2 regions of the Streptococcus sp. HMSC065E03 genome follow, and region 2 is predicted to be linked to the other one. Evidence: predicted binding sites of a transcription regulator. Region 2 holds the regulator's gene; the other holds the start of a gene.

Region 1 (7,708 bases), on a different contig from region 2:
ACCTCTCGCTTTGCAATGACACGTTGGATCTCTTCTTTCTGAACTGTTTTCATACCTTCCTCATTTCTAGCGAAAAAGGAGAAGCCACGACTCCCCCTCCATCTTTTATTTTCCTCTGAATTCTGCGAAGACTTGCAAGATCTTAGCAGCCACAGCTTGTGGTTGATTTTGTTTGGCTACCAATTGATCATCCGCATAAGGCTGAAGGGCTGGAAAATCACCAATCTGAACTGCATAAAGAGCTTTTTCAAAGAGCTCGATATCATTTTGATCATTGCCAAAAGCCACGAAATTCTCTCCACAGAGTTCTTCTACGGTTGTCGCTTTATGCGTGTCTGCTGGATTGAGATAGATGCATTTTTCATGCGCATGATAGCGGATATGGGCCTTGTCTGTCTTTTCAATCCGCTCGATGATCTCATCCACGAGCTCCTCATGGCCACCCATATAGATCACGACCTTAATCGGATCTGTCAGCTCCTCTAAAGACCGATACTGGGCTTTCTTGAGGGGATCTACATTCGCAACAAAAGGAATCTTTTCCAAAATCTGTCCGCTATAATCAAAGGTATCATCCACAAAAAATGGTAGATTGTAATGGCGACAAAAGCCAAGGACTTCCCGATACACATCCTTGTCCAATTGTTCCTCATATACCAATTGCCCCTGGCGATAGGCCAATCCACCATTTAAGCCTATCACGAGTTGCTGACTCAATGGGTCCCCTAAAAGACCCAAGCAGTCCCGGTAAGAACGTGCAGAAGCAAAGGCAACTTCATGGCCAAATTCTTCTGCTCTCAATAAGACCTGTTTGATTTCATCATCGATTGTGACACCATCGAATGACAGGGTTCCATCTAAATCAAATACAAACTTCATCTTGTTCACACTTTCATTTTTTTAAGGCACGAACAGCTGCTTCGTAGGTCTGCTCCATCAGCATGGTGACAGTCATAGGCCCAACCCCTCCTGGTACCGGGGTAATATGACTGGCCAAAGGTGCAACAGAGTCAAAATCGACATCCCCACACAATTTGCCATTCTCATCGCGATTCATCCCGACGTCAATGACGACGGCGCCTTCTTTCACGAAGTCTGCTGTTACAAATTTGGCACGACCGATCGCAACAACCAAGATATCTGCTCTTCTAGCAATTTTAGGCAGATGATGGGTCCGAGAATGGGTCAAGGTTACCGTCGCATTTTTGGCGAGGAGCAACTGCGCCATGGGTTTTCCAACGATATTGGAACGACCAATCACGACTGCTCGCTTCCCTTCTAGATCAATCCCGTACTCTTTGAACATCTCCATGATGCCAGCGGGAGTTGAAGGCACCATAATCGGATTTCCAGCCCACAAGCGCCCCATATTCAATGGATGAAAGCCATCCACATCTTTTGTCGGATCAATGGCTAAAAGGACTGCATCCGCATCGATATGCTTAGGCAGTGGCAACTGCACCAAAATCCCATGCCAAAGGGGATCTTGATTGTAGTGTTCGATCACTTCTAATAATTCAGCTTGGCTGATGCTTTCAGGAAGTCGTCTCACTTCACTCCGAAAGCCTGCCGCAATAGCAGAACGCTCTTTATTTCTTACATAGATTTTGCTGGCTGGATTATCTCCTACCACGATGACAACGAGACCAGGCACAACCCCTGTCTCTTCTTTTAATCGTGCTGTTTTCTTCGCAATCTCACCCTGTAATTTTGTAGCGAGCGCCTTTCCATCAATGAGTGTCGTCATATCAATTCTCTTTCTAGTCAAGTAATGAAAATAGTCCTCTCTATTATAGCAGATTTCAACTCTCAAACCTAACTGTTCCTAATTAGAATTTCTTATAGACGAAAACTATAGCCAGATGGACAAAAAATGAGCTTGAGACCACCCCAAACTCATCCACACAGCTGCTTAGTAAAGCAATTCATAAATTTCCATTGCAATTAAATCAATGCTATCAAATGTATAGGTTTCACGCGCTTCAACATCACGAAGTGTAAAGGTTGAACCTTCTTCTTCATTGTGGTTGTATGCTACTTCAGCGACAACAACACCGTCACGTTCAAAATTACGTTTCAAGTTTCCACCGTCTTTTGTCATCGTCTCCAAACGGTTGATAATCCGTACTATATGTGATTCCATTTTATTTCTCCTCTTTACTTTCTACTCTCCTATTTTATCATAAAAGAGAAAGCTCTTCCAATAAAAATTCACATTTTTCCATTGATTTGCTCTCTTCTTCAATCCTTAGCGACATTCCGTAGTAAATTCTTGCAAACTTCTAGAATACTGATATAATGAAACTATAAATCTTTGACTATTTTTGACCTTTTAAAAATAGGCTCGTCTCTTGATGGGAAACCATCAAAAACCTACTGTGAGGTATGTATATGCTTTGTCAAAATTGTAAAATAAATGAATCAACCATCCATTTATATACAAATGTAAATGGACGTCAGCAGCAAGTAGACCTCTGTCAAAATTGCTATAAAATTATGAAAACAGACCCAAATAACAGCTTCTTGAAAGGCATGACCCAACGGAGCCAACTCACTGGAGATCCTTTTGAAGATTTCTTCAATAACCTTGGAAACTTCCAAAGTCCGCAAGAACCTCAAACCCCTCCAACTCAATCCGGAGGCAGTTATGGAGGTGGTGGCTACGGCCAAAACAATAACCGTGGTGGTGGTCAAGACCCTCGTCAAGCACGCCCTCAAAAGCCAAAAGGACTGTTAGAAGAGTTCGGCATCAATGTCACAGAAATTGCCCGCAAAGGGGATATTGACCCTGTCATTGGCCGTGACGAGGAGATTATCCGTGTCATCGAAATCCTCAACCGTCGAACCAAGAACAATCCGGTTCTGATTGGAGAACCTGGGGTCGGAAAAACTGCCGTTGTGGAAGGCCTGGCTCAAAAAATCGTCGATGGCGACGTTCCTCATAAATTGCAAGGAAAAGAAGTCATCCGCCTAGACGTCGTCAGTCTCGTTCAGGGCACAGGCATCCGTGGTCAATTCGAAGAACGCATGCAAAAATTAATGGATGAAATTCGTCAACGCGAAGATGTTATTCTGTTCATCGACGAAATCCATGAAATTGTTGGCGCAGGATCAGCCGGCGAAGGCAATATGGACGCTGGAAATATCCTCAAACCAGCCTTAGCGCGAGGAGAACTCCAATTAGTTGGGGCTACTACCCTCAATGAATACCGTATCATTGAAAAAGATGCGGCCTTGGAACGTCGCATGCAGCCCGTTAAGGTCGATGAGCCAACGGTTGAAGAAACCATCACCATCCTCAAGGGCATCCAGAAAAAATACGAAGACTACCACCACGTCCACTATACAGACGGGGCCATCGAAGCGGCAGCTATTCTTTCAAACCGCTATATCCAAGATCGCTTCCTGCCAGACAAGGCCATTGATTTGTTGGATGAAGCGGGATCTAAGATGAACCTGACCCTAAACTTCGTGGATCCCAAAGTGATCGACCAGCGCTTGATTGAAGCGGAAAACCTCAAAGCTCAAGCGACGCGCGAAGAAGACTTTGAAAAAGCAGCCTACTTCCGCGACCAAATCGCGAAATACAAGGAAATGCAAGGTCAACATGTCACCGATCAGGAAACCCCTGTCATCAGTGAAAAAACTATTGAACACATCGTTGAACAAAAGACCAATATTCCTGTTGGTGATTTGAAAGAAAAAGAACAGTCTCAATTGATCAATCTGGCTTCTGATTTGAAAGCTCATGTGATCGGTCAAGATGATGCAGTAGATAAAATCGCGAAAGCCATTCGACGCAATCGTGTCGGCCTAGGATCTCCAAATCGACCAATCGGAAGCTTCCTCTTTGTCGGACCTACCGGTGTCGGAAAGACCGAATTGTCTAAACAATTGGCGATCGAGCTCTTTGGCTCTGCAGACAATATGATCCGCTTTGATATGAGCGAATACATGGAAAAACATAGCGTAGCGAAACTAGTCGGAGCTCCTCCGGGCTATGTTGGCTACGATGAAGCCGGACAACTAACAGAAAAGGTACGTCGCAATCCTTACTCCCTCGTGTTATTGGATGAAGTGGAAAAAGCCCATCCAGATGTCATGCACATGTTCTTGCAAGTCTTGGATGATGGCCGTTTGACAGATGGTCAAGGTCGTACCGTCAGCTTTAAAGATACTATTATCATCATGACCTCTAATGCTGGAACCGGCAAAGCTGAGGCCAATGTTGGTTTTGGAGCTGCTCGCGAAGGTCGAACCAACTCTGTACTTGGAGAACTCGGTAACTTCTTTAGCCCTGAATTCATGAACCGTTTTGATGGCATCATTGAATTCCAACCTCTATCAAAAGAAAACCTTCTTCAAATCGTTACCCTCATGCTCGATGAGGTCAATCAACGTCTCGCACAAAATGAGATTCATCTGGATGTGACAGAGAAGGTCAAAGAAAAATTGGTCGATCTGGGTTACGATCCAAAAATGGGGGCCCGCCCACTCCGTCGTACCATCCAAGACCATATCGAAGATGCCATTACCGATTATTACCTGGAACATCCAAGTGAGAAACAACTCAAAGCCGTCATGACCAGCAATGGGAATATTAGCATCAAAGCTGTTCACAAGACGACTGAAAAGAAGTCAGAATCATAATCAGTAAATGTACATTCAGAGAGTGGGACAGAAATCGGTAATTCGTTAGAATTCGATTTCATCGTCCCACATCCGCACAGTTGAGTAGGGCTGTAAAAGCTGATGAAATCAGCGTATTAGAGCCCACTCAACCACTGCATCTTGCTCGACATCCAAGAATAATTGAGAGGCTAGGACTTTTGTCCCACTCTCTTTCTTTTTTCCCTCCAGATTTTTGCTAAAAAATATGATATAATGATGAAAAAATAAGAAAAGAGAAAACCATGACCATTCCAAGTTTTGGTGAAAAGAAACAAGATGTGACCTACGTCAATCGCTATGGTGTCTACGCTGTTATTCCCAATAAGGACAAGGATCAGATCATCCTCGTTCAAGCTCCTAATGGAGCTTGGTTCTTACCTGGAGGGGAAATTGAGGCAGGTGAAGATCACGTGCAAGCTCTGAAACGGGAACTGATCGAAGAATTAGGCTTTACCGCTATTTTAGGGCAATACTATGGCCAAGCAGATGAGTATTTCTATTCCAGTCATCGCGACACCTACTACTACAATCCTGCCTATATTTATGAAGTGGTAGACTATACAGAGACTCAAAAACCACTGGAAGATTTTAACAATCTTGCTTGGTTTCCTGTAGATGAAGCGATTGAAAAACTCAAACGTGGTAGTCACAAATGGGGCATTGAACAGTGGAAAAATACCCACAAAAAATAAAGGAATTCTTTCACAAAAAATAAAAAAGTGCTATAATAAATGAAGATAGAGGTTAGGAGGAACTCATATGAAGCTCATTAATACCACAAATAGTCATGCTGCACTGGTCAAAAGCCAACTTGCCAGCACTGACGCCTTGCTTGTCGAGGTTTATTCCGCGGGCAATACCGATGTTGTTTTTACACAGGCCCCAACACACTATGAATTATTGATCAGTAACAAACACCGAGCTATTCGTGAAACTGAAGTAGAAAAAATTCGTGAGTTCTTTTTAAAACGTAAGATTGATCTTCAAATCATTGACCAATCCGCTATTAAAACCCTCTACTCCGATAAACTAATTGAAATTTCCTTTCCAATTACTAAGTAAGGCCAATTTGCCTTACTTTTTTCTTTGGTATCTTTTTCCAAAAAAAATCCTTTCACCTCGATTATGAGATGAAAGGATTCTTTATTTCTGATAGATCATTTTTACGTGAGGGGTAGAAGCCAAGATAAAGGGCTCGCTCACCGTTTGAAAACCTAATTTTTCATACAAGCCGACCACCTGTTCTTGAGCCTCAATTTCAATGGTCCGTTCAGGAAATCTTTGTTCACAAAGGTCCAAAATTTGCTCTACCATAGCCTTTCCTAGTCCTTGACCACGACTGCCTTCGGCAACAGCCACTCGGCCAAAATGAATTGTCAGCCCTGTTTCGAATATGCGAGCATAGGCATCCACACGTCCTTCCCTATTTTGATGAAAAAGATGGATAGATCGATAATCAACATCATCGAGATCATTGTAGATCCTAGTTTGTTCCACGACAAAAGTCTCTAATCGTAGCTGAACGATCTCGTAAAACTCTTTCAGTTCTAGTTCCTTAAATTCTTTCTGGTACCACATAACTTCCTCTTTATTGAAAAGTCGCAAGGAGACTCTCTCCCTGCGATTTTTCACATCTTATTATTTAGCTTCAAATCCTTCTGCGACTGCGTCCGCAAAGTTCTCTTCGACGATGCTTGCACAGTGATCACAGATGGTTGCGTGGTAGTGGCGTTCAGCCGTTGTTGGATCGATGCGACGGCAACGGTCACAAACTTCACCAGCTGCACGTTCAACTGTGAAGGCTACATCTTCAAAGGTCACTGCACCTTCTGGAGCTGGCCCTTCTGCGATGGTCAACTCAGAAACAATCAAGAGTTGAGCAACATTGCTATCAACAGCTCCAAGAAGAGTTTTCACAACTTCATTTGGATAAACAGTTAAGTGAGCTTCAAGAGATTTACCGATCACTTTTTCATTCCGCGCTTCTTCCAAGGCTTTTTGAGCTTGACCACGGAAGTCCATGAAGGCTGACCAGGTATCCAAGATTTCTTCTTGGTTGGCAAACGTTTCTGCTTCTGGCAATTCTGACAATTGAACGAAGTCTTCTTCTTCAAACTCAAGATAGGACCAGATTTCTTCAGCAGTGTGAGGAAGAATTGGCGTCAAGAGTTTCGTGATTTTCACAAGGATATCATAGAAAACTGTTTGCATTTGACGGCGTTCAAGGGATTTAGCTCCTTCGATGTAAACAACATCCTTGGCAAAATCTAGGTAGAAGGCAGACAGGTCAACGTTGATAAAGTTGACTAGCGCTTTGTAGATCGTCAAGAACTCAAAGTTTTCATAAGCGTCACGGATGATCTTGACAAGCTGGTTAAAGCGAATGGTCATGTACTTGTCAACAGAACGAAGTTCTTCGTAAGCTACTGCATCCTCAGCTGGGTTAAAGTCAGAAGTATTGGCAATCAAGAAACGAAGAGTATTCCGAATCTTACGGTAAGTTTCAGACACTTGGCTCAAGATATCCATTGAGATACGCACGTCATTGCTTGAGTCTACACTGGTTACCCAGAGACGCAAGATTTCTGCACCAAATTGCTTTTCAACATCACTTGGAGCAATGGTATTTCCAAGAGATTTAGACATCTTCTCACCTTTACCATCCAAAGCAAAACCTTGAGACAAGATTTGTTTGTATGGTGCGACACCATGGTTCGCCACAGATGTGATAAGAGATGAGTTGAACCAACCACGGTATTGGTCTGAACCTTCTAGGTAAAGATCAGCTGGGTATTTGAGTTCTGGACGGTTCACCACAACCCCATTCCATGATGAACCTGAGTCAAACCAGACGTCCATGATATCTGTTTCTTTTGTAAATTCGCCATTCGGTGAACCAGGATGCGTAAACCCTTCTGGCAAGAGGTCTTTCGCTTCACGTTGCCACCAGATGATCGAACCATGCTCTTCAAAGAGTTGAGCTACATGCTCGATGGTTTCCGCTGTCATGATTGGTGTGCCATCTTCAGCGTAGAAG
Region 2 (7,708 bases):
GAAAAACTGAAACAAGCTACCCCAGTAGCAGTAGAAGCAGGCAGACGTTTTGTGAAAGTCGGTCAAGATCTGGTTCTACCATCTACAGTAGGTGTCTACTTCAAAGGGGACACAGGTTATGAACGCAAGGAACTGACGGTGGACTGGCAGGCTATCCCAGCTGATGCACTTTCTCATGAAGGCAGCTTCACGTTAGAAGGAAAGGTCCTCGGTTATGATCTGACAGCTCAGCTGACCGTCCGGGTGTCAGAAAAGACAGGAGAAATCCTCTCTGTGAACCGTGACTACAATGCAGAGGATACCAGAGCATTTGCTAGTGAAACCAACGATCTCGATCCAAATCAAATCGACTATATCGATTACATCAATGATGGTGGCTACAACGAGTACTACCGTTGGACCAACTGGAAGAGAGAGCCGGATCAAACAGAAGCCTTTGCTGGTCTCATCTTCAAGAAAAATGGCCAGGTAACAGAGCGATTGGTCAATAAAGTAGCGGTCGACTTCTTTGCAGATCAGGAAACAGGTCTGCCAACGAAAACGGTTCTTGAACGCTACATTGGTCCAGACTTTGATGTTCCGGATGATTATGGCAATCTGAAGAATCTTCCAGATCATCCATTTAACCAGGCCTCTAACTGGGAAGAAATCCCGTATAGCTTGGATTATGCCTTTGAACCGGGCTATATCTCTAACCTCAGCTTCAACGAAACCAGAACCAAAGCCATCCGTTTAAGAATGGTCCGTGATGAAAATCTAAAAGGAATTGGAATCGTTGAATTGAGCGCCTATGCTCCAACAGAAGAGGCCCAGGCAACAACTGATGTTACGATCCAAGTGAATGGCAAAGACCTAGAAGGTTTTAAACCAGATGTGACAGATTATCATCTAGAGTATGAGGGAGACCGTCCAATCGTTTCAGCACAAGGCAAGAATGGGACAGCCGTTACAGTCGTGGATGCTAAAAGTGGCAATGCTCCGATTCTTGTCAAGGTTGTCTCAGAAGATGGCAAGCTCGAAAAAGTATATCAACTTTCTCTCTCCGCAAAAGCACCTACAGGCTCAGCCATTCCTGAAGAAGGGGTTAAGAATCTGGTTCATACCAAACCAGAGTTGGTGATTGAGCCAGAAGAGATGGACTTTGAACGCTTAGAACGTCCAAATGCGGATCTTCCAAAAGGTGAGAAACGTGTGGTTCAAGAAGGTCAAAAAGGCCGCAAATTGCGCTTGGTGGAAGTTTCTCAAGAAAATGGTGTGGAAAGCCGGAAGGAACTAGATGCCTTTGTAGAACTAGATCCAGTGGCAGAGATCACAGAGGTGGGCACGAAAGAGGTACTTCCAGACACTCCACAACCAGAGCCACAGCCACAGCCGCAACCGCAGCCAGAACCACAACCGCTTCCGAACCCAGAGCGCCCTCATGGCTCAGAAGGACCAGTAGCTATCGCAACTCCTCAAGCATCTCTTGAGGTCAAAGCGGTGCGCCAGGAAGGGATAGATGCAGCAGGGAAGGAAGTCGAGAAAGAAACTCAAACACCAGCAGTTTCAGCTGCTCCAGTTTCCGAAGGTAGATTACCAAATACAGGAACGGAAGAAAGCGTCGCAAGCCTCGTTGCTGGAATCCTAGCGGCAGGCCTTGCCAGTGCTGTGCTGGACGATCAGAAAAAAAGAGCCAATAAGGCCAAGTAAAACAGCTAGAGAAACTAGCAAAAAACGGTGAAAAGTTCACAGGTAAAGGAAGGAGGATGGGGAGGCCCCACCCTCTTTACCTGGTGACATAAAGGAATAGAATATGGGAAAAAGATTAGTTGATCAGAGAAATCGATTTGGCATTCGTAAACTCTCAGTAGGTGTCTGCTCGGTAGTCGTAGCGACTTGTTTTTTAGGAACTACTACCAGTTACGCAGAGGAACAAGCTGAGAATAATGAACCGCGTGAAGAACGGGTTGAAACAAGCAATGCAGGAGATCAAGGAAAGGAGGAGAAAACTGTGAACGAGCACCAAGAAGAATCAGAACAGCCCTCAGCAGCTACTAGTGAGAAAGAAAATCGCACAGTCAGTCAAGGGACAGAAGCAAGCCAACCAGCCACTTCTCTAAACGAGGAGACTGAGATTGCGGATTACGGACCACTTCCAAGCAAGGCTCAGATGCAATACCACCGCGAAGAACTAGCAGCTTTCATCCACTTTGGGATGAATACCTACTACGATCGTGAGTGGGGAGATGGGCAAGAAGATCCTTATTATTTCTATCCAGAGCATCTGGATACCGATCAGTGGATCAAAACCCTGAAAGATGCTGGCTTTAAACGGACGATCATGGTCGTCAAGCACCACGATGGCTTTCTCTTGTACCCTTCCAAATACACCGACCATACCATTGCCAAAAGTGGTTGGAAGGAGGGAAAAGGTGATGTCCTAGCCGAGGTTTCTGCTTCTGCCAGCAAGTATGATATGGACATGGGAGTCTATCTCTCTCCTTGGGATGCCCACAGCCCGCTCTACCATGTGGATACAGAGGACCAATACAATGAATACTATCTCAACCAGCTTAAGGAAATCCTTGAAGATCCAAAATATGGGAACAAGGGTAAGTTCGTAGAAGTCTGGATGGATGGAGCGCGTGGCGATGGGGCTCAAAAAGTCACCTATACCTTTGACAAGTGGTTTGAAGCCATTCGCAAGGCCCAAGGGGATATTGCCATCTTCTCAGCTGAGCCGACCAATGTTCGTTGGATTGGAAATGAAAAGGGGATTGCTGGAGATCCGGTTTGGCAAAAGGTCAATCCAGATAAGATCCGCAACAATCCATCCAACAGCTACCTCAATCACGGGGATCCGGAAGGGAAGCAATACTCAGTGGGAGAAGCCGATGTTTCTATTCGCTCCGGCTGGTTCTACCATGACAATCAAGAGCCTAAGTCCTTGCGCGAATTGATGGACATTTACTTCAAATCGGTCGGCCGTGGCACTCCGCTTCTGCTTAATATTCCACCCAATCAAGACGGAAAATTTGCGGAGGCCGATGTGGCCCGTTTGAAAGAATTCCGCCAGACCTTGGACCAACTCTACAGTGTGAACTATGCGGCAGGAGCTTTGGTAGAAGCTGACTCGACACGGCGCAATCCTCTCTACAAGGCCAGCCATTTGACAGATGGCGATGAAAAGACCAGTTGGGCACCTGCAGATGATGCCAAAACCGGCTCTTTTGTCCTTGATCTTGGAAAAGAGCAACACTTTGATGTGGTAGAGCTCAAAGAAACCATCGAGAAAGGCCAACGGATTTCTGGTTTCACCATTGATGTGGCAGTGAATGGGCAATGGGTTCCTTATGGGGCTGGCTCAACCGTAGGGTATCGCCGTTTGATCAAAGGGCAACCAGTTGATAGTCGCTATATCCGGGTGTCCATCACTGATGCCCAAGCCACTCCAATCTTGAACGGTGTCTCTGTCTATAAGACACCAGCCAGCATTGAAGAAACCGATGGCTATCCGCTTGGTTTGACTTATCATTCTGACCGGACAGCTGAGCGGGCCAATGGCCAATGGAATGAAGAGGGAGAAGGTGTTCGAGGCACCTCTATGTGGACTAAGGAAAAGGGAGCTTCGGTGACCTATCAATTTGAAGGCACCAAGGCCTATGTCGTCGCAACCGTCGACCCTGGTCATGGGGAAATGGATGTCTATGTCGATGGCCAAAAGCTAGCGACGGTCAATACCCAAAGTCCAAGCCGCAAACGCAGCCAAAAGGTCTATGAAACACCGGACTTGGCAGCAGGATCTCATACCTTGACCTTAGTCAATAGCAAGGGAGATGCGATCGCAACGGAAGGGATTTATGCTCTCAATAACCAAGAAAAGGGGCTCTTTGAATTTGCTCAGCCAACCCTAGCTGTTAAGAAAGGCGACCCAGCGCAAATCGTCGTCAAGAGAAAAGGTGGCTCTAAAGGAAGTGCCAGTCTGAAATTAATCACAGAACCAGGAACAGGGGTTCATGGCAAGGTCTATAAAGATACCAACGTCACCCTTGAGTTCGCAGATGGCGAGACAGAAAAAACAGTCCAAGTTCCAACCCTTGATTTTGCGGGAAAAGCAACCGACGTCTATGACTTTAAGGTCAAATTGCTCCATCCGGATCAAGGAAGCTTGGTCGGCTTTATTCCAGAACTGACAGTCCAAGTGATGAATGAAGACCAGTTGCCAGAAAATCGCAAAGAAGTGGATGACCAAGATCCGAAACTGCATTACAGTGAGGGTTGGCACCATGAGACGGACAACAAAGACTTTTCAAATGGCACAGAATCTTGGTCGAGCTTTAACCAAGTGACCGATGAGGAAGGCAAGAAACACATTGAAGTGACCATTACCTTTAAGGGCACAGGTGTGGAGGTTCGAGGAGTGGTCGACCCAAGTCATGGTCTCTACAGCGTCACCCTGGATGGAAAAGAAATAGCCTTCGAAGAAGGTCGTGGCCATGATTATGAGATCGAAGGCGATCATTATTTCAGTGGCTACGGAGATCAACGCAAGCTCGACCAGAGTTTGGTCAATCTACAAGGCCTAGCAAAAGGCTACCACCAGCTACGCCTGCATCTGGATCCAGCCCTCAATGATCCTCAGTCGTCCAGAGCTATCCAGGTGGACCGATTTGTCCTCTCAGGGAAAGATAGTCAGCTGCTCAGTCAAGAAGAGCTGCAACAGATCATCAGAGAAGGAGTAGAAAAGATCAAGGCTACTTCTCTCGATCGCTTGAAAGCAGACCTCAAACCGACGGTTCAAGGACAATTGACGGACTTGACTCAGTTGTTGGATCAAGAGCGACCAGATTTGGTTGCTGCAGCCAATCAAGTCGAAGCCCTTGAAACCATCTTAGGAGATGTTCACAATTATGAACCGCTGACGCAGACACGCCCAGACGAAGGTGTTCGGGATTTGATTCTTGAAAAGCCAGAACTTCTCATCGAAGCGGAGGAGATTCCATTTGAGAGTCAAACACGTGAGAACAAGGACTTGGCCAAGGGCGAAAGCCGGATCCTTCAAGCAGGGAAGGTCGGACGCCGATTGAAATTGATCGAGGTTCGACAAGAAGAAGGCAAAGAAATTCGGACAGAAGTCGATGCCTTTGTCGAAGTGGAAGCCCAGGACCAGCTGACAGAAATCGGTACAAAGGAAGCAGAAGAAAATTCTTTGAAACCTGAGATACCGACTCCAATCACACCTGTAACTCCAAGTAAGGAGCAGCTAGAAGTTGCGACTCTTTCTCAAGCAGACGACAAAAAAGAAAAAGGAACTCCAGTGCTCCTACAAGCATCGACTCCGCCAGCAACTCCTAATTTGACGGCAGACCATCCAGTAGAAGAAAAGGTAGAAAGCCCTTCTCTTCAACCGGAAGGAAAACTACCTCAAACCGGTACGAAAGAAGGTGGTTTGTTCGCTTGGTTCGGCCTGCTTGGTCTAGGTATCTTGGGTGGAGGTGAGAAATTCGCTCGTCGCAAAGAGTAGTTGATTCTTCTCATAAGAGGTTAGTTCTCACTAGCCTCTTTTATTTTGTCTTCTTAAGAGATTCCTATTTCCATAGAGTCTTTGCTTTATTTACAGCCATAAAAATTGTATAATAGTCAAATAAGGTCAATGATCAAAACGAACACTCCAAGGGCATCTTTATGCGCTGAAGAGCAGAGCATCCATCTAGAAAAAAACAAGTCAGAAAGGAGCATCATGGCAAATAAGAACACATCTGATAGCATTGAAGCTTATATCAAGGCCTTGCTGGCTCAAGCTGGCATGGCAGAGCTCAAAAGAAGTGAGTTAGCCGATGTCTTTCAGGTTGTACCCAGTCAGATTAACTATGTCATTAAGACCCGCTTTACCGAAAGCCGAGGGTATATTGTAGAAAGTAAGCGCGGTGGGGGTGGCTATATCCGCATTGGCAAGGTCCAGTTTTCAGATCACCATCAGATGCTCCAAGACTTGGCAGCCAATATTGGAGAGACCATCAGCCAGCAGGTCTTTAATGATATCCTCCAGATGCTCTATGAAGAAAAATTATTGACAAAACGTGAGGCTCAGCTGTTGCTTGCGACAACCTCCGATGAGGTCCTAGGTCGAGATGTTCTCATCCTACGAGCAACGATGCTGAAAAAAATCATTCAACAAGTAGATAGAAAAGGAAATACCGACTAGATGAACTATTCAACAGCACTGTTAGAAAGTATAGAAGCGGCCCAAATACTAGCAGGCCACTATCAGGGGAACACCTTAGATACTTGGCATCTCTTGACGGCTATGGCCAATAATCCCTATAGCGTGGCAGGTTCTGTACTGAACGATTATCCTATGCAGATCGATGAGTTTCAGGATGCAGCGGAGCATATTACAGGCCAAGCTTTTCAAAGCGACAATCGGTATGAAATCTTCCCATTTTCTTATCGGATGGAAGCCATTATGAAGCACGCAAGAGAGATTGCCCAGGTCCTTCATGCCAAGACCTTGGGAACAGAGCATGTGCTCCTCTCTCTTCTAGCAGACCGTGGGACCTTGGCGAGCCAAGTCATGGAGTTTGCCGGCTTTGCCTTTACAGAGCAAGACAAGGGAGTTCCTATTGCCTCCCTTCGCAAGAATTTAGAAGACAAGGCAGGCTGGGACAAGAATGATATCAAAGCCATCCGGAGCCTCTACCGGGCCCAAAACCCTAACCGCCAAACCATGGGAAATATGATGGGCATGCCCCCAAGTACCAGTGGAGGTCTTGAAGATTATACCCGTGATTTGACAGAAATGGCGCGTGCAGGCCAGCTTGAGCCTGTGATCGGCCGGGATGCAGAGATTTCACGCATGATCCAAATCATCAGCCGCAAGACGAAGAACAATCCTGTATTGGTGGGAGAAGCAGGGGTCGGGAAAACAGCCCTTGCATTAGGTCTGGCCCAGCGTGTCGCTAGTGGCAATGTACCAGCTGAAATCGCGCAGATGCGTGTTCTGGAATTGGATCTCATGAATGTCGTTGCAGGGACGCGCTTCCGTGGGGACTTTGAAGAACGGATGAACAATATCATCCAGGACATCGAAGAAGACGGTCACGTGATTCTCTTTATCGATGAACTGCATACCATTATGGGCTCAGGATCCGGTATTGATTCGACCTTAGACGCAGCCAATATTCTAAAACCAGCCCTAGCACGAGGAACCTTGCGTACAGTTGGAGCGACGACCCAAGATGAGTACCAAAAGCATATCGAAAAAGACGCAGCCCTCTCTCGGCGTTTTGCGAAAGTCACCATTGAAGAGCCAAGTGTTGCAGATAGCATCCAAATTCTCCAAGGCTTGAAAGAAACCTATCAGGACCACCATCATGTGACCATTACCGATGAAGCGATCGAAACAGCTGTCAAATATGCCCACCGCTATTTGACCAGCCGTCAATTGCCAGATTCAGCCATTGATCTCTTGGATGAAGCGGCAGCTACCGTACAAAACCGCGATTCCAACGGTCACGTAAAAGAAGAGTTGACTGCCTTAGACCGGGCCTTGATGGATGGCAAGTGGAAGAAAGCAGCCCAGCTCTTAGAAGTAGAGGTCGCTCCCATTGTCTACAAAAAAGAAGTCACTGACCAAGATGTCTTGGTGACTTTGAGCCAATTATCTGGTATTCCAACTCAAAAACTGACTCAAACCGATGCCAAGAAGTACCTCAACTTAGAAGCAGAA

Evidence for each region. Region 2 encodes CtsR, which represses protease genes until heat stress. Its sites were predicted from a motif close to TTGGTCAAAAAAGGTCAAANA; they were not measured.
Region 1: the regulator CtsR is predicted to act here: its motif matches at 2,312-2,332, upstream of HMPREF3002_RS09455 (ATP-dependent Clp protease ATP-binding subunit).

The regions. Positions count from the first base shown of each region.
Region 1 is NZ_KV818853.1:556,169-563,876, forward strand. It holds gene HMPREF3002_RS09435 (NAD(P)H-hydrate dehydratase) at 1-53, opposite strand, end outside; gene HMPREF3002_RS09440 (HAD-IIB family hydrolase) at 106-879, opposite strand; gene HMPREF3002_RS09445 (bifunctional methylenetetrahydrofolate dehydrogenase/methenyltetrahydrofolate cyclohydrolase) at 893-1,747, opposite strand; gene HMPREF3002_RS09450 (DUF1797 family protein) at 1,913-2,143, opposite strand; gene HMPREF3002_RS09455 (ATP-dependent Clp protease ATP-binding subunit) at 2,392-4,650, shown strand; gene HMPREF3002_RS09460 (NUDIX hydrolase) at 4,914-5,363, shown strand; gene HMPREF3002_RS09465 (DUF1827 family protein) at 5,431-5,733, shown strand; gene HMPREF3002_RS09470 (GNAT family N-acetyltransferase) at 5,815-6,249, opposite strand; gene ileS (isoleucine--tRNA ligase) at 6,310-7,708, opposite strand, start outside.
Region 2 is NZ_KV818844.1:150,546-158,253, forward strand. It holds gene HMPREF3002_RS02080 (Ig-like domain-containing protein) at 1-1,689, shown strand, start outside; gene HMPREF3002_RS02085 (alpha-L-fucosidase) at 1,793-5,503, shown strand; gene HMPREF3002_RS02090 (CtsR family transcriptional regulator) at 5,720-6,184, shown strand; gene HMPREF3002_RS02095 (ATP-dependent Clp protease ATP-binding subunit) at 6,185-7,708, shown strand, end outside.